DNA from 4 places in the Pigmentiphaga aceris genome. Region 4 is predicted to be linked to each of the others. Evidence: predicted binding sites of a transcription regulator. Region 4 holds the regulator's gene; each other region holds the start of a gene.
What was found. The regulator LexA, encoded in region 4, represses DNA repair genes until DNA is damaged. The targets are predictions, from matches to a motif close to ACTGTATNNNNATACAGT.
Positions count from the first base shown of each region.

Region 1 (4,212 bases), 2.8 Mb from region 4:
CGCGCACGCCAGGGGCCAGCGCAGGGCGGCCATTGGAAAGCGGAGCAGACAGGAAGGTCGAGGAGCGGACCATGAAGAAAAATCTTGAGCCTGAAAGAAACGCGGCGCGAAGGCCGGTCCATATGCCAAGGAAGTCAGTACACCGGTAAACGTGATACACGTTGACACAGAACGACCTAGTAAAAACCCTGAAAACATCTTGGTGCAGTGCCGCAACAGTTTCAGGGTGAATCAGGTCGATCAGTGACATCCGTACGCTTGCGAGCGGGTGCCATGCACCGCTTGGACAGGTGTCCGGCGCAAGAAAAAGCCACTGATCAAGCTGCGACCAACGTCTTCGTATTCCTGTCCGGGCCTTGTCTGTGCCTTATAAGCCTCGGGTTGGAGTGTTATCCGAGTCTTATATATGACACTGCGGGCCGACGACCTTCTCGCATGGGCGAAAAATCCCGAAGAGTATAACGCACCGCCCGCATTGCTACCTGGTTACCCCTAGGCCAAGACTGCCATGCAGGCGTCATCTTGACGTGCTGACACGCGTCAGTTTTCGTCCTCGCCACCGCCCAGAACCCGCCGGATGACATCTTGCGAAAACCCTCGCGCGGCAAGAAACCGGGCCTGCTTGGCCCAGGTTTCGCGATCGGGAGGCACGGCACCGAAGCGCTTGCTCCAGACCGTCTGGGCACGCACGAATTCCGACGCCTGGAGTTCAGGTTTGACGGCCGCAATCTCGGCCTGGTCGATCCCGTGCTGACGCAGCTCCTGGATGATGCGTGAGGTTCCCTGGCGGGAAGCACGCCGGTGCACCACGCTTTGCACGAAGCGCGAAGTGGACATCCACCCTTCCCGCGTGAGCGCATCCAGCACCGCTTCGATTTCATCGCGATCATCGGACCATCGCCCCAGCTTGCGGGCGAGCTCGAAGCGGCTGTGTTCACGGCGCGACAGGTAATCGGCCGCACGCATTTTCAGCGACGGACCATCGGGGCGCGTGGGTTTTTTAAGGACAGGCTGCTGGCTTGAGCGGGTGAAGCCATCGATCACGACGGGTTCAGGCTGTGGCAAACCGCGTTTGCGTGCCTTTTGCTCGCTGGAACGACTGAAGCCGCCATTGTCGGCGGCCTGAGACGATTGCTTGCGAGCACTGGAGCCGAAACTGCCGCTGGATTTTCTTTCCGATGGGGCATCGGAGTCCCGACGGGACGCCTGGCTGGATGTTCCGAACGATGTTCCAGCGGACTTTCCGAATGAAGCCCCAGCCCCCCCTACAGGCGACGCTCCACCAGACCCCTGATTGGACGTTCGGGCAAAAGCTCGCGCAGGTGTCTGCGTTCGCCCAGCTGTCTGACCAGATTCCTGACCGGAAGTCCGGCCAAGAATCTGTTCGAACGGCTCGTCGTCGTCCTCATCCTCGTAAATGCGACGACCGGGCGCGGACGGCCAACCCGGACGGGCAGGCCGTTCGCCGCTCACTCTGCCGTGCCTTCGGCAGCGACGGCCTTGCCGGCAGCGCGCGCTGCCACACCGAGCTGTTCACGCACACGGTTTTCGATCTCGTAGGCCATGGCGGTGCGATCCTTCAGGAATTCGCGCGCATTGTCCTTGCCTTGTCCGATGCGTTCGCCGTTGTAACTGAACCAGGCACCCGACTTTTCAACGATGCCGGCTGTCACGCCCAGGTCGATGATTTCGCCTTCGCGCGAGATGCCCGCGCCGTACATGATGTCGAATTCGGCACTCTTGAACGGCGGCGAGACCTTGTTCTTGACGACCTTGACGCGGGTTTCGTTACCCACGACCTCATCGCCCTTCTTGATCGAACCGGTACGACGGATGTCCAGGCGAACCGATGCGTAGAACTTCAGTGCGTTGCCGCCCGTGGTGGTTTCGGGGTTGCCGAACATCACGCCGATCTTCATCCGGATCTGGTTGATGAAGATGACCATGCAGTTGGTACGCTTGATGGTGGCGGTCAGCTTGCGCAGAGCCTGGCTCATCAGACGGGCTTGCAGGCCCGGCAGCGAGTCACCCATTTCGCCTTCGATTTCAGCCTTCGGTGTGAGCGCGGCAACCGAGTCGATCACGATCAGGTCGACCGAGCCCGAGCGCACCAGCGCGTCGGTGATTTCAAGCGCCTGCTCACCCGTGTCCGGCTGCGAGATCAGCAGGTCGGTCAGGTTCACGCCCAGCTTCGATGCATACGACACGTCGAGTGCGTGCTCGGCGTCGATGAAGGCGCAGGTACCGCCGAGCTTCTGCATTTCGGCGATGACTTGCAGCGTGAGCGTGGTCTTGCCCGAGGATTCCGGGCCGTAGATTTCGATCACACGGCCGCGCGGCAGGCCGCCGACGCCCAGTGCGATGTCCAGGCCCAGCGAGCCGGTGGACACGACCTGGATGTCATGTTCGACTTCGTTGTCGCCGTAGCGCATGACCGAACCCTTGCCGAACTGCTTCTCGATCTGGGCGAGCGCGGCGGCAAGCGCCTTGGATTTCTCTGCCGTGGCCGCGGCTGCAGCGGCGGCAGCTGCCTTGGAGGCCTTGGTGTCTTCCATGTATCGTCCTTTGAGATGTCGGGCTGTTCAGCCCAAGGGTTCAGTCTGGATTTCGGTCAAGCCGTACGGTGTGCTTGCGGATGACCAGGCCAACTACCTGGTTCTGCCAACAAGACATCTGCGTCGGGCCCGAATTATGTCATCGGCCACCACTGTATAAAAAAACAGTGTGGATAGCAAGGTCCTGGTGGGATCTGCACCACAAGGAACCGGTCTACCCCAGGTACGGCCCGTATAGCCAGTCTCAAGTCCCCCTCGTACAATTCGTACCATGCGCATACTTATCGCCGAAGATGACAGCATTCTTGCCGACGGACTGTCGCGTTCGTTGCGTCAGAACGGCTATGCGGTTGACGCCGTCCATGACGGGGCGTCTGCCGATGCGGCACTCGCTGCCCAGCCCTTTGACCTGCTGATACTGGATATCGGCCTGCCCAAACTCAGTGGGCTGGAAGTGTTGCGGCGCATGCGCGCTCGCAATTCGCACATGCCAGTACTGATATTGACGGCGGCCGACAGCATCGAGCAACGGGTCAAAGGCCTGGACCTGGGTGCCGACGATTACATGGCGAAACCTTTTGCCCTGTCCGAACTGGAAGCCCGCGTGCGCGCGCTGACCCGACGGGGCGCAGGCGGCGGTCCTGCCGTATTGCGACACGGTCGTCTGTCTTTCGATCAGGTCGGCCGGGTCGTCACCGTGGATGAACAGGCGGTGGAACTATCGGCGCGCGAAGTCAGCCTGCTGGAAATCCTGTTGCAGCGCAGTGGCCGCATGGTCAGCAAGAAACAATTGGTCGATCACTTATGCGAATGGGGCGAGGAAGTCAGCACCAATGCCATTGAGGTTTATGTACATCGCCTGCGCAAGAAGCTGGAGCCCGGCGTGAAAATCGCCACTGTGCGTGGACTGGGTTATTGCCTGGAACGCGATACCACCCAGGCCAGCGCATAAAAAGCGGGTCGTGCGCCCGCTTTAGGCACCCCAGCCTTTTGACCAAGGCCTGGCCCCGCCTCCGTTCTGCCGTTTTCGCTCTCCCCAGCCCCGCCTTATACCGCTGCGCGCCCTTTCCGCCCAACCTAGTCTGCTGAACCTTGCCTGTTGAACTCCTCCCGCTGATTTTGCCCCCCGCGCCACCGCACGGGTCCAACCCGCACGGGCCTACCCACTTGGGCGGGGAACTCAATCAGGAGGCGCTCGCCGCGTTGCGGCAAGGCTCGGTCGGCCCGACCTTCGAGCCGCCGCAGCGCTCGCTGTTCGGCGAAATCCTGGATTGGATGCTGGCACCGCTGTTCCTGCTGTGGCCCATGAGCGTGGCGATCACCTATGTGGTGGCGCAAGCCATTGCCAACGCGCCGTATGACCGTGGCCTGGCCAACAACGTGCTGGTTCTGGCGCAGCAGGTGCGCCAGGTCGATGGTCGCGCCAGCCTGCGCTTGCCCCTGCCCGCCACCGACATGCTGCGTGCCGACGCCACCGACAGCGTGTTCTATCTGGTACTGGGCAGTCGGGGTGAACACCTTGGCGGGGATCGCGAACTGCCCTTGCCGCCTGAGCTTGAACCGCCATTGCCAGGCGTGATCCAGTATCGCGACGATGTGCTGCGCGGTTTTGGTATCCGCATCGCCTATACCTGGGTGGACTTGCGCGGTACGGATG
Region 1 covers NZ_CP043046.1:4,951,007-4,955,218, forward strand. The annotation lists gene FXN63_RS21365 (hypothetical protein) at 1-250, opposite strand, end outside; gene recX (recombination regulator RecX) at 541-1,065, opposite strand; gene recA (recombinase RecA) at 1,470-2,555, opposite strand; gene FXN63_RS21380 (response regulator transcription factor) at 2,827-3,507, shown strand; gene FXN63_RS21385 (sensor histidine kinase) at 3,831-4,212, shown strand, end outside.
Region 1: recA (recombinase RecA) is a predicted target of LexA. The motif match lies at 2,707-2,724, and genes of this name have one in related genera.

Region 2 (4,212 bases), 790 kb from region 4:
CGGGCGGTTTTGCGCCTGCCACGCCCGGCAATCCGCGCCCGCACGGCATGCCGCCTTTCGGCCACACGCTGAACGATCAAGACGTGGCAGCGGTTGTTTCTTATGTGCGCAACAGCTGGGGCAATCAGGCGGGTGGCGCGTCTGCGCTTGACGTGCGAGCGGCCCGGGAGTCGGGGCGCTGATACGTGGGCGAATCGCTTAAGCGCTACGAAGCGCTGGCCCACGATCTTGCCGAATCGATTCGCTGCGGTGTGCTGCGTGCTGGGGAAAAACTTCCGTCGGTACGCGAGGCAAGTGCGCGCCGTGGTGTCAGCGCGTCCACCGTGTTCCAGGCCTACTACCTGTTGGAAGCGCAGGGCCTGATCCGCGCCCGTGATCGCTCGGGCTATTACGTGGTGCACGGCACGGCTACCATGCCGCCTGAGCCCGAGCCGCCTGTGCATATCGACCCGGACTCCAACGTGGTCGATGTCAGCAGCCAGGTGTTCGAGATGCTGGAGTCGATCCGGCAACGTGAGGTCGTCCCGTTCGGCTCGGCGTTTCCCGATCCGGCGCTGTTTCCGATGGCCAAGCTCGGGCAGGTGATGGCCAGCACCATCCGGCAACTCGACCCCTGGCAGGCTGTGGATGATCTCAGCCCCGGCAATGCGCAATTGCGGCGGCAGATCGCGCTGCGTTATCAGGTCGATGGCATGGCGGTGACACCGGACGACATCGTCATCACCAACGGCGCGCTGGAAGCACTGAACCTGTGTCTGGGCGCGGTCACGCGGCCGGGTGACACAGTGATTGTGGAATCGCCCACCTTCTATGCCGCCTTGCAGTCGCTTGAACGACTTGGCCTGCGTGCCATCGAAGTGCCAGCGCATCCCCGTGAAGGCATCGATCTGGCCGCGCTGGCCCGTGCACTGGCGCAACATCAACCAGCCGCCTGCTGGCTGATGACCAGCTTCCAGAACCCGCTGGGCAGCCTGATGCCCGAGCCGAAGAAACGCGAATTGGTGGCCTTGCTGGCGCGCCACGGCGTGCCGCTGATCGAAGACGATGTGTACGCCGAACTGTATTTCGGCGCGAATCGTCCGGCACCTGCCAAGGCTTTCGATACCCAGGGGCTGGTGATGCACTGTGGGTCGTTTTCCAAATCGTTGGCACCGGGGTATCGCGTGGGATGGGCCGTCCCGGGTCGGTTTTTCCGGGCGGTGGCGCGGCATAAATTGAGCACCAGTCTGTCGACGTCGATGCCCGCGCAGGCGGCCATCGCGGCGTATCTGGAACGTGGTGGCTACGACCGCCATCTGCGTGCCTTGCGCCATGAGCTGTCGGTTCGGCAGGGCCAGATGATGGCAGCAGTCGGTGCCAGGTTTCCCGCCGGTGCCCGCGCCACGCGACCTGCGGGCGGCTACTTTCTGTGGGTCGAGCTGCCCGGTGAAATCGATACCCGCATGCTGCATCGGCAGGCCTTGGCGGCGGGGATCAGCATTGCGCCAGGGCCGATGTTCTCGTCGCATCCGCGTTTTTTGAATTGTCTGCGGCTGAACTATGGGCACGCGTGGGATATGCGGGCAGAGGCTGCGTTTGCTAGGCTCGGCGGGTTGATACACGCGATGTGTTGATGGGGCACTGATATACAAGCGCAGCGTCTGACTGACGCTTTTTGCTGCGTTTGCCCTGCTGCATGTTGTGACAGCGCTGATCCGTTGGTCGTCTCGAAGTTGGTCGTCCTAAACCTACCTGACTTGCCATTCCTGCTTATTCGGAATACTGTTTATTTATACAGTATCAGCCGAAGCACCATGAGCGACCATCCCATCCGCATCCACCCCACCGCGATCAAGGGACGCGGCACCAGCAGCCGCACCCCGAGTCGCTTCGATACCGACGCGCGTGAAGCGGTGGACGATGGCTGGACGGGTGTCGATGCTCCTGTCGATGGCGACGACCCTTTCGACAACCCCACGCCGCCCGCCACGGAAGTGCGTTTCGAAGATGCCAAACGTGTGCTCAGCCGCAACGATTCGCCAGACATTCCCTTTGATCGCTCGATCAACCCGTATCGGGGCTGTGAGCATGGCTGCGTGTACTGCTTTGCCCGCCCCACGCACAGCTACCTGGGCCTGTCGCCGGGGTTGGATTTCGAAACCATCATCATTGCCAAGCGCAATGTGGCGGCAGCCTTGCGGGCTGAAATGGCCCACCGCGACTACGCCCCCGGCCAGCTGGCCATCGGCACCGCCACCGACTGTTATCAACCGGTCGAACGTGAACTGCGGCTGACGCGCTCGGTCATCGAGGTGCTGAAAAAAGCGCGTCACCCTTTTGCGCTGGTCACCAAATCAAGCGCGGTGGAACGCGATCTGGATCTGATCGCGCCCATGGCCGCCGACCGACTGGCGGCGGTCTACCTGACCATCACCACGCTGGACCCGAAGCTGTCGCGCATTCTTGAACCACGTGCAGCATCGCCCGCGCGCCGGCTGGAAACCATCCGCCGACTGGTGGCAGCCGGGGTGCCGGTGGGGGTAAGCCTTGCGCCCCAGATTCCCTTTGTGAATGAGGACATGGAACAGGTCATGGCTGCCGCCTTCGATGCCGGGGCACGAAGCGCGTTCTATACCGTCTTGCGGTTGCCCTGGGAACTGACGGACGTGTTCCGCGAATGGCTGGAGGTGCACTACCCGCAGCGGGCCGGTCGTATCATCTCGCGCATTCAGGACATGCGCGGCGGCAAGGACTATGACAGTGACTTCGCCACCCGGATGACAGGCGAGGGCATCTGGGCTGACCTGATCCGTCAGCGCTTCATCAAGGCTGCCGGACGCCTGGGCTTCAACCGCGAGCGGATCACGCTGGATTTTTCGCAGTTCCGCCCGCCATCGCGTGACGTGCGACAGGCCAGCTTGTTCTGATTGCAAATGCGCCGGTCGGTCGTGGCTTGGGCATAATGGTTACTTGTCAGGCTTGCCACCCCGTTTGCCTATCCCGTTTGCTTACCCCATTGCGCCACCCTAGCCCGGAGTTTCGCCATGTCACGCCCCCCGCTCGCCGCCCCGTTGGCCGCTGCCCTGGTTGCCCTGGCCTTGCTGGGCGGCTGTAAGGCACCCCTGAGCCTTGCCGAACCCACCCCGGTCCACGGCCGCGTGGTTGATCGCCGCGCCTTCGACGCCTTCATCGCCACCCAGCCCGGCCCATTCGAATTCCGCCGCCTGTACCCCGACGTGACCCTGGTATTGCCGCAAGACATGGCCACGCAGGAAGTGCGCAGCGACAACAGCCGCTTTTTCGCGCGCCTGAACGCGGACGGGAAAATCGTCAGCGGCGAGTTCCGCTGAGGCAAGCGTGCGCATGACCTTGCGCGTCTTTGCGTTGTCGTCCCTGCCGATCAGTTAAGCCACCGGAGCTGCTTCGCCATGCTCAGCGTGTTTATCAACTGCAGCATGGCGGGGAGAAGCAAGACATCGACAGGCTCAACGGTAGGTCAGCACCACGATGCCGGCCAGGATCAGCACGATACCGCCAATCTTGCGCACATCCATGCTTTCGCCCAGCACCAGCCAGCTTGCCATCACGATGCAGATGAAGGTCAGGCCGGCCATCAATGGCGAAGCCACTGACAAGGCGTTGTTGGCGAACACACGAATGGTCAGCAGGAAGCTCAGGCCATAAAGCGCCACAGACGCCAGCAGCCACGGCGACAGCCAGGCCATCCAGCGGCTGACGGATTCGGCGGCGTCTGCGCCGCTCATGCCGGCGCGGCCGGCAAATTTCATGGCGACTTGCGCCGAGGCGTTGCACAGCACCGCCAGCAAGGCGATCAGGGGATCATTCACGCGGTTCTTTCCTTGCCGGCTTCACCAGATATACCGGTCGTGCCTTGATTTCGTCGTACAGGCGCGCGACGTAATGGCCGATCACGCCCAGGCTGAGCATGATCGCACCTCCCATGATGATGATCAGCAGGTTTACCGTGGTGAAACCTTCCACGCCCACGCCACGAAGTTTCTGTACCAGGCTGATCACGCCAACCACCAGCCCCAGCGCAAGCGTGCCTGCGCCCACCCAGGAAATGCAGCGAAGCGGCATGCTGGAAAAACTGGTCAGGTTGTCGATGGCATAACGCGCCAGCTTGAGCTTGCTCCACGAGGTCTGTCCACCGGCGCGTTCGGCCACGGTAAACGGCAGTTGGGCAGAAGGGTAGTTCGCCCAGTTGATGAT
Region 2 covers NZ_CP043046.1:1,410,675-1,414,886, forward strand. The annotation lists gene FXN63_RS05920 (c-type cytochrome) at 1-182, shown strand, start outside; gene FXN63_RS05925 (aminotransferase-like domain-containing protein) at 186-1,613, shown strand; gene FXN63_RS05930 (PA0069 family radical SAM protein) at 1,794-2,906, shown strand; gene FXN63_RS05935 (hypothetical protein) at 3,024-3,329, shown strand; gene FXN63_RS05940 (DMT family transporter) at 3,465-3,827, opposite strand; gene FXN63_RS05945 (glycosyltransferase family 2 protein) at 3,820-4,212, opposite strand, start outside.
Region 2: FXN63_RS05930 (PA0069 family radical SAM protein) is a predicted target of LexA. The motif match lies at 1,761-1,778, and genes of this name have one in related genera.

Region 3 (4,212 bases), 1.6 Mb from region 4:
AATCTCCGACCTTCGCGCATCTCCCGGCAACACATCACCCTGTACGACATCAGCCTGTACGACATCACCCATGAAACTCACCCGAATATCCCGTGCAGGAACCACTTGATATCGGCCCCCGGGTTGCGGTCCTGGTACAGCCAGTAGCGCGTGGCGTGCTCGTCCTCATAGACAAAATAATCCCGAATCGCAAGCTGATCCCACCAGCCGCTTTCAATGCGTTCGGGGCCACGCACTTTGTGCAAGGGCGTACCGTACAACGGTCGGTTATCACGCATCACCAGCGCAATCGGGGTGTCGAGCAGCCAGAAGGGCCGGTCGGCAACGGGCGCATCGGGCAGCTTGGCAGGGCGGTGGTTGATGGGGGCCCAATGATTGGCAACTTCGGGTCGGTGGTCGGCGCGCGCGGCGACTTGCAGCACCTGTTCCGGTCCCAGTCTGGCGGTCAGCAATTCGACCAGACGACGACGGTCGGCCGGGGTGCCGCCCGGCTCAGGAAACAAGGAATCGCTGGGCGGCGCAAAGGGGACGGAATCCGGGGCCTCCAGGCCGATCTGAATGACCGGCGCAAGCAGTTCCAGTCGCCCCAGGCGTTCACGCAGCAAGCGCACCAGGTGCTCGGGCTGCCAGGCGGGTTCGGCCAGCGCGATATCGACCCGGGTAGGGGCAATGGCGTGGCGACCACGTTCGTGTTCCAGCACCAGGGTGATTTGCGACACGGCCCGTTGCTGAACCGCCAGCCAGCCGCACAGTTGCTCAACCAAGTGACGGGCAACAAACAAGGCCGCTTCTGCGTGATCGATGCGCGCGATCAATTCAATACGTCGGCTGAATGATGCAGGTGCAATCACCCATTCGAACAGTTCGGGTGTATCTCCGTGGGCGGCATCCAGGGCCTGTATCAGCGGTTTGCCGCAGCGGCGTTGCAAGCCGGCGCGGGGCAGGGCACGCACCGCCCCCAGGGTGCGACAGCCCAAGCCGTCGAACCAGTCTCGATGGGGGCGTGCAGCAGGGAGCCAGGTGCACGGCATGGTGTTCAGGTGGCGCACCAGGGGGGCCATGCGCAGCACACGTCGGCCGCGTCGTGCCATCAGCCAGGCACCGGTGGCGGTGGGGGCCATGCCCAGTTGCGCATGCAGGCCAAGCGCGGCAACGGTGCTGCGGATACGCCTGCACAGGTTACGCGGCCCGCCGAACAGGCGCAGGCTGGCCGCCACGTCCAGCAGCAGGCTGTCTTCGTCGGCATGGGCCAGTTCGGGCGTGTATTGCAGCAAGGCCAGGGCGGTGCCGTCACGCGTATCGGTTTCGCGCAAGGGCTGGCGCTCGATCATGAGCACATCGGGAGCCAGTGCCGACAGGCTGTTGCGACGCATGCCGGCCTGCAGTCCCTGGTCGATGGCCTGGGGGCTGAGCGCGATGGCACACTCGTGCTCAAGCACCACGACGGCCTCAGTGGGCCAGGACGTGTGCAGCACGTCGAGGCTCAGCCGCGACAGGTGTACGCAAATCCATAGGTGCATCAGAGACATCCGGGTAGAGCGGGGGCAGGGCGCTGATGTCGAGCGCAACATGCACGGGTTGGTCGCGTGCGGGGCCGCGACGTTTGGTGATGCCGACTTCAACGCCACCTGCGGCGGCTTTCAGGGTCAGGCGCAAGGGGGCGGGTGATGACTGGCTGGCGGCAGACAGCGGCCGCAACATGAAGAACAAGGTGTCGCTTCCCTGGGCCGCCACGTGCAGACGACGCAGTGATTCCGGGCGGATGTTGCGTGCCCAGAAGAGCAGGGCGGCACAACAGCCCGAGCGCAATACCTGATCGGCTGCCCACAGGGCGTCGTTGGCCTGCGTCGGGCGCAGCCACAACAGGCGTTCGGGCGCAGGCTGCCAGGCGCGCCAAGCGGCAATGTGTGGAATATGCGGGGGTTGCAGCAGCACGATGGGCTGCTGCGCGGGCAGGCGGGCCAGGGCCGATTGCAGCAGACGGAGTTCGCCTGCGCCTGGCCCTGCCGTGAGCAATTCGGTCAGGCTGCCTTGGGGCCAGCCGCCACCGGGCAATTCCGCCGACAACGCGGGATGCCCGGTGTCGACGCAATGCCCTGCGTGCCGGACAAGCTGAGACCCACGCCAAAGCGCAGGATGCAGTGCATCCAGACTGGTCGCGTGGGCAGGCACCTGATTGGTGAGCTGGGCCGCGGGCTGAAGATCGGCCTGAAGTTCAGGCTGAACCGTGGTCTTGAGCGCAGACTGATCCGAAGGCTGACCAGCACGGTGACGCGCCTGGGTAGACGACGCGCTGGACGAGGTTCGGGTCGTCGGGCTGATTGAGCCAACTGCTACATCACTGCCTGAGATCGGAATGGGCATGGCATCGGCTGGGTTGATACTGTATGGATATACAGTAACCCAATTCCGTGCCTGCGTGCAGCGTCAATGTTGGCGAGCAAACGACAAACGGTCGAGTTGCCATCGTTCAATAGCAACACCGAACGCGGGTCCGCCGCTTGGATCGAGCATGCCAATCGTCTTTGTCTGAATACCAATCAGGCAATGAGCATGCTTGGCTGAAGCCCATACCCAAGGTATTCCGACCTGGGTATTCCGCCCTGGGTGTTCCGACTTGGTTAAGACTTGCTGTCGATTTCCTGCAAAGCCCGGCTCAGGGCCGACATATCAAGGCTTTCCTTGCGGGGCGGGGCGGCCTTGACCTCGATGCCGAACAACTGGGTCACCGGCAGCAGGAAGTCGTCACGCTTCTGGCCAGCGGCTTCGGCTGCCGTGATCCAGTTGGGTGCACGACCCTGGCCAGTCCAGGTCAGGCCGGTTTCGGGATCTCGATACTTGATGCTGGCAGCCTTGCGGGCACGCACGACCGGAGGCGGTTTGGTGCGCCACTGGCCTTGCGGAGAAACCGCACGTTCCAGGTCTTCGAGCGTGATGCCGTATTCGTCCATCTGATAGACGATTTTTTCAATGACGGTATCGCGCTGAGCACCTTGTAAAGACTGGGCTTTTTTCTCGAGCACGGATATCTGTTCCAGCAATGCCGTGAAACGACGGCGCGAAGGGGATGTGTTCACTTTTTGCGCGCAGAAAGAGGGATAACGGGATCGTAGGTCAGTATCACCCCATTGGGGGTGAGGACGGTAATGCATACGATATTGTTATTATTCTACGACTGCCAATGACGCAATTGGTTCTGCCACCACCACATAATCTGCACCCAATCGGATGCCGTTGTTCTGCGCAACCAGTCCCAGGGCGCGGCTGCGCAAGGATTTCACGTGCGCATCGAGCGCATCCGCCAGAACGCGATCCTGTAATCGTTTGATTCTATGGACACACATGTCCAGCTGTCCGTTAACAAAGCGCTCGCGGTAGCGGATCGGGAAGTGTTGCACCGTATCGACGCGAAATCCGGCTTGCTCCAGGTGGCGTACCACCCAGTCCGACGGGTATTCGCGGTAAGGCAATTCCCCTGCAAGCAGCAGGCAGGCATCACGCAGCCGGCCAATGTCGACCAGCAGCCTGCCGCCTTCGTCGGCGGGGTAATGGGTAACGTAAGGCTCAAGCCCGATAAGATAAAGCCGTTTTCCGACGAGAGGAAACAGGCGCTTGAACAGACGGTCCTGGGTATAGGGCGCAAAACCTTCGACCGCGCCCAGCAGGTAGTCTGCCAGCACGATGTCGAAGCGCTCACCTGCCAGCAGGTTCTGGTCGCTCCAGTTGCCCAGCACCAATGAATCCTGGGTGCGCATCTGCGCATCGAAGTCTTGATGCAGTTGTTGGGCCATGGACGCCGCCCCGGTGACGGCCGACCAGCGTTCCGTGTCCAGCCCGGTCAGCCAGCGCATGGAATGCTGGCCGGTGCCTGCGTCCAGCACACTTCCCCAGGCTTGCTCGCCTTGGTAGTCACGGATGAAATCGAATAAAGGATCACTCATAGGGGTGCGAGAATAGCAGCGTCCCGCAGCCAGGCTCTGGCGGGCGGGACGCGGGACCATACGTACTAGACAGATTTCAGGCGCGGGTGCTCAGAAACTCAGGCGGGCACCCAGGGTGATGTTGCGGCCGGCCAGCGGCGCGGCGTCCTTGATGAACGAGGTATGGTTGTAGGCCAGCTTGTCGGTCAGGTTGTTGCCTTTCAGATAGATCAGGTAGTCGTTCGTACCGATGCGGCCCTGGTAGCTCACCCCCAGGTTAAGCACTGCGTAT
Region 3 covers NZ_CP043046.1:3,805,908-3,810,119, reverse strand. The annotation lists gene FXN63_RS16560 (error-prone DNA polymerase) at 1-72, opposite strand, end outside; gene FXN63_RS16555 (Y-family DNA polymerase) at 78-1,520, opposite strand; gene imuA (translesion DNA synthesis-associated protein ImuA) at 1,450-2,172, opposite strand; gene FXN63_RS16545 (H-NS histone family protein) at 2,622-3,077, opposite strand; gene FXN63_RS16540 (class I SAM-dependent methyltransferase) at 3,165-3,941, opposite strand; gene FXN63_RS16535 (TonB-dependent receptor) at 4,032-4,212, opposite strand, start outside.
Region 3: imuA (translesion DNA synthesis-associated protein ImuA) is a predicted target of LexA. The motif match lies at 2,383-2,400, and genes of this name have one in related genera.

Region 4 (4,212 bases):
CCGGCCCCCATTCCCATTCCCCAACACTTCCAACGAAGCGCAAAAAGGAATGGTCTTAAGCCGATGTAAACCCGCCCAGGCGTCTAACCGGGATCGGGCAAGGGAAAATTTGGGCTTAGCCAGTGATTATGCACGGCCCCTAGCAAAAAAGCAAAGTGGGATCAAGTTTGTGGCGGGAAACCATGCTTTTTGTCAGAGAGGCTGGGCATCTGGAATGCGATACCCGGAAGCGTCGACCCAGGTGTGGTGCCAGGGAGCAGCACCTTGTCGCAGTTGATCTGCAGGTGGTCGCCCATTCAAGCCGACGCGCTACGCGCCGGCTGAACACGATCATTCAAAATTTTGTGAATGCCTCGGCAGCTGACATGCCATGCCCCAGCGCCAGCATCAACAGAATGCGCGCTTGTATCGGATTCAAGGTCCCGGCATTGAGCAGACGCTCTGCCTCGGGTACATCGTTTTCCTGCTTGTGCACCGGACCATCTCCGGTACGGCTGGCGCGCACCACCACCAGGCCAGCCGAGGCCGCCCGACGCAGCCCGACCAGCGCATCGTCACTGGCACTGCCGTTGCCCGACCCTGCCCAGATCAGCCCCCCTGCCCCGCTGGTGCGCACTGCATCGATCAGTGCCGGGCTGGCCCCGGTATAGGCCATCAGTATCTCGACATCGACCAAGGGGGTGTCGATGGAAAACGGCGTGGCCATAGTGTGCGGATATTCGCTGCGGATCGTCCAGTCGATCACCTCGTCATGCACCTGCCCCAACACGCCATCGACGGAACTGAATGCGTCAGGTCGCATGGTGTGGGTTTTACGTGTGCCGCGTGCGCCGAAAATCTGGTGGTTCAACACCAGCATCACACCTCGCCCGGCCGCGCGCGGATCAGCAGCGACACGTGCCGCGTTCAACAGATTCAGCGGACCGTCGGCAGACAAAGAGCTTGCGGGGCGCATGGCCGCGACCATCACCACGGGTTTGTTGCTCTTGAGCGTCAGGTGCAGGTACCACGCTGTTTCTTCCACCGTATCGGTGCCATGCGTGACCACCACCCCATCGATGGCAGGATCATCCAACGCGTCCTGCACGGCGCGACCGACCACTTTCCAGAATTCCGGTGACGCATTGCGGCTATCGATGGCGGCTATCTGCCGACCGTCTACCTGGGCCACATCTCGCAGCGCCGGCACGGCGTCGAGCAAGGTGTCGATACCCAGGGCGGCGGGCTGGTAGTCGGTGCTGGATGCAGACGACGACGCAACGCCGGCAATGGTTCCACCAGTGGCAAGGACACGCAGGGAGACGGGCATGGAAAGGTCCGCAGTTAGGTTGGTGCGCAATCATAAAGGCGCATTTCAACCAGTGCTTGCCAGGGATCGAATACTGTATAAAAATACAGTCAATCAAGCGATGGAGCCCCCATGCAAAAGCTTACCGAGCGACAACAGCAAATCTTTGACCTGATCCGCGATTCCATTGCAAGCAACGGCATGCCGCCGACGCGCGCAGAAATCGCCCAGGCGCTGGGGTTTCGATCGCCCAACGCTGCGGAAGAACATCTGAAGGCCCTGGCGCGCAAAGGCGCCATTGAACTCACTGCCGGCACCTCACGCGGTATCCGCATCAAAGCCCCCGCACCCGATACGCGCCCGGCTGGGTCTGCCGTACAACCCACCACGCGTATCCCCGATGTTCCGGCCGACCTGCCCCATCCAGCCACCACCCAATGGATGTTGCCGCTGGTCGGCCGCGTGGCAGCGGGCAGCCCCATTCTTGCCACTGAACATATCGACGCCCACATCGGGGTCGATCCGATCCTGTTCGGCAACGAACGCCCGGACTACCTGTTGAAGGTACGCGGCCTGAGCATGCGCGACATCGGCATTCTCGAAGGCGATCTGCTGGCAGTGCGCAAAGCCACCGTCGCCCGTGACGGCCAGATCGTGGTGGCGCGCCTGGGCGATGAAGTCACGGTGAAGCGTCTGCGTCTGCTGCCCGGCGGGGTGGAACTGCTTCCCGAAAATCCGGATTTCCAGCCAATCGTCGTGGGCGACCGTGACGACTTCGCACTGGAAGGCATAGCTGTCGGCCTGATCCGCGCCGGCCTGATCCATTAAGGAGAACGATGATGAGTGTCGCCATGAGTGTTGCCGCTTTTGCACATACATCGGCCGCGCCGGCCTTCCGTCCCTTTGTCGAAACCAATCCGCAGTCGCGGGTAGATCCTTCGGGCAATCGTTGTCTGGCCACCGGCCATGACGAACTTGATCGTGAGCTGCCCGGTGGCGGGTGGCCGGTGTCGCGCCTGAGCGAACTGCTGGTCCCCGACGACGGCCTGGCTGAATTGCATGCAGTAGTGCCCGTACTGCACATGCTCACACGCAGCAGCCGCACCGTGTTGTTGCTCAACCCACCCGGCGATTGCGTCTCTGCCTTGGCAAAAATGGGCGTGGCACGCTCACGTCTGCTGGTCATTGGCGGCAATCGCGCCTCGGAACAATTGTGGGCAATCGAACAAGCAGCAGCGCGTGACGACTTTGGCGCGCTGGTTGCCTGGGCACCGGCAGACACCAACGATCAAGCCATGCATCGGCTTGACCGTGCCATGCGCCAGTCACAAGGCATCTGCCTGCTGTTCCGCCCGCTGTCGGCTGCCCGTGATGCTAGCCCTGCTGCGTTGCGCGTCATCATGCAGGCCGATGGTGCCGAACGCCTGCAAATGACCTTGCTGGTGCGTGCAGCACGACGCATCGCCGTCTCGCGCGATATCGCGCTGCGCCCCGGCATTGTTGTGCCGCAGTTGCCGCTTGACCGCATCGATGCAAGACCGGTTGAAGATGATGCTGGTACCAGCGTCCAGGCCAAGGCCCCCAGCGCTCAGACCGCGCCGATTGTGCCCTCACGCATGAAAATGCGCTCGCCGTGGCCCTTCACTTTGCGACGCGCAGCAGTTTGAGTCTGTTGGCTTGACCCTGCGAATCCAGCTTGGCGCTGGATTCAGTGCGTACATTCAAGCCACTGGCGGCGATGGATTTCTGATCGTGGCTTGCCAAGCGCAGTTTGTGCATTGCGGGCTGTTAAATGCAGCGCGCTAAATGCGGTTTGCCAAAGACAACTGCCTGCCAAACATCTGCGGGGATGCGTGGCAGGCAGGAAAAAAACCGTCGGAGGCAGCGTGACCGGATGCCCGAGGCAGGCATCCGGCGATCAACATCAGTCCGCTTACTTCACCAACACCGCTTCACCAGTGGTCTTGGTTTTGCGGGCTTCCGTGGACTTGCGAACCAGCCATGCAGAGCCCAGTACGCCGATCAGTGCGACCGGGTAGACCAGCCACACGATCCAGCTGTTATCCGTGATCCAGCCCTTCAGCAGTTGCTCGCTCAGTACCATCTTGGCAGCGGTGACGACCAGCACAGCCGAGCCGATGTAGATGATGAAGCTATAACGTTCCATCAGCTTCAGCACCAGGCGGCTACCCCACACCATCACCGGCACGCTGATCAGCAGGCCCAGGACCACCAGCAGGAAGCTGCCGTTGGCGGCACCGGCAACAGCCAGCACGTTGTCCACGCCCATGACCGCATCTGCAATCACGATGGTCTTGATGGCAGCTGCGAAGCTTGCCTGACCGCCATGATCACCGTGACCATCGTCGTCAGACGTCAGCAGACGGTACGCGATCCACAGCAGTGCCAAGCCACCCACCAGCAGCAGACCGGGGATCTTCAGCAGCCAGACCACAACGATGGTCATGAGGGTACGAACGACGATTGCGCCAACCGTGCCCCAGAGCACGGCTTTTTTCTGCAGGTCGGGCGGAAGGTTACGGGCGGCCAAGGCAATGACGATCGCGTTGTCGCCGGCCAGCACGATGTCGATCATTACGATCGCCATGAGGGCAAAGAAAAACTGTGTAGTGAAAACTTCGGCGGCTAGCGCGGACATCCATTCCATATTGGTCTCCAGACGGTTGAACCTCGGCTGGCAACATGGCGTACGGGATGCGGGAGCAACCGATGCAAGCCATGGAACCAGGCTGCAAAGGTCTTGTTCAACCGTTAGATGACGGTCCATGCAACCGGAGGGGCTGTGTGCCCCACGTATTGACGATTGCATGCACGGGCTGACCCCGCGAACTACTCCCCTTTGGAGGGACGGCGAATACGCCGTGTCGCCATTTTCCGGGATCGCGGAGGAAAGTCAAACATTA
Region 4 covers NZ_CP043046.1:2,200,443-2,204,654, reverse strand. The annotation lists gene FXN63_RS09345 (asparaginase) at 335-1,309, opposite strand; gene lexA (transcriptional repressor LexA) at 1,421-2,116, shown strand; gene FXN63_RS09335 (hypothetical protein) at 2,140-2,955, shown strand; gene FXN63_RS09330 (TerC family protein) at 3,222-3,956, opposite strand.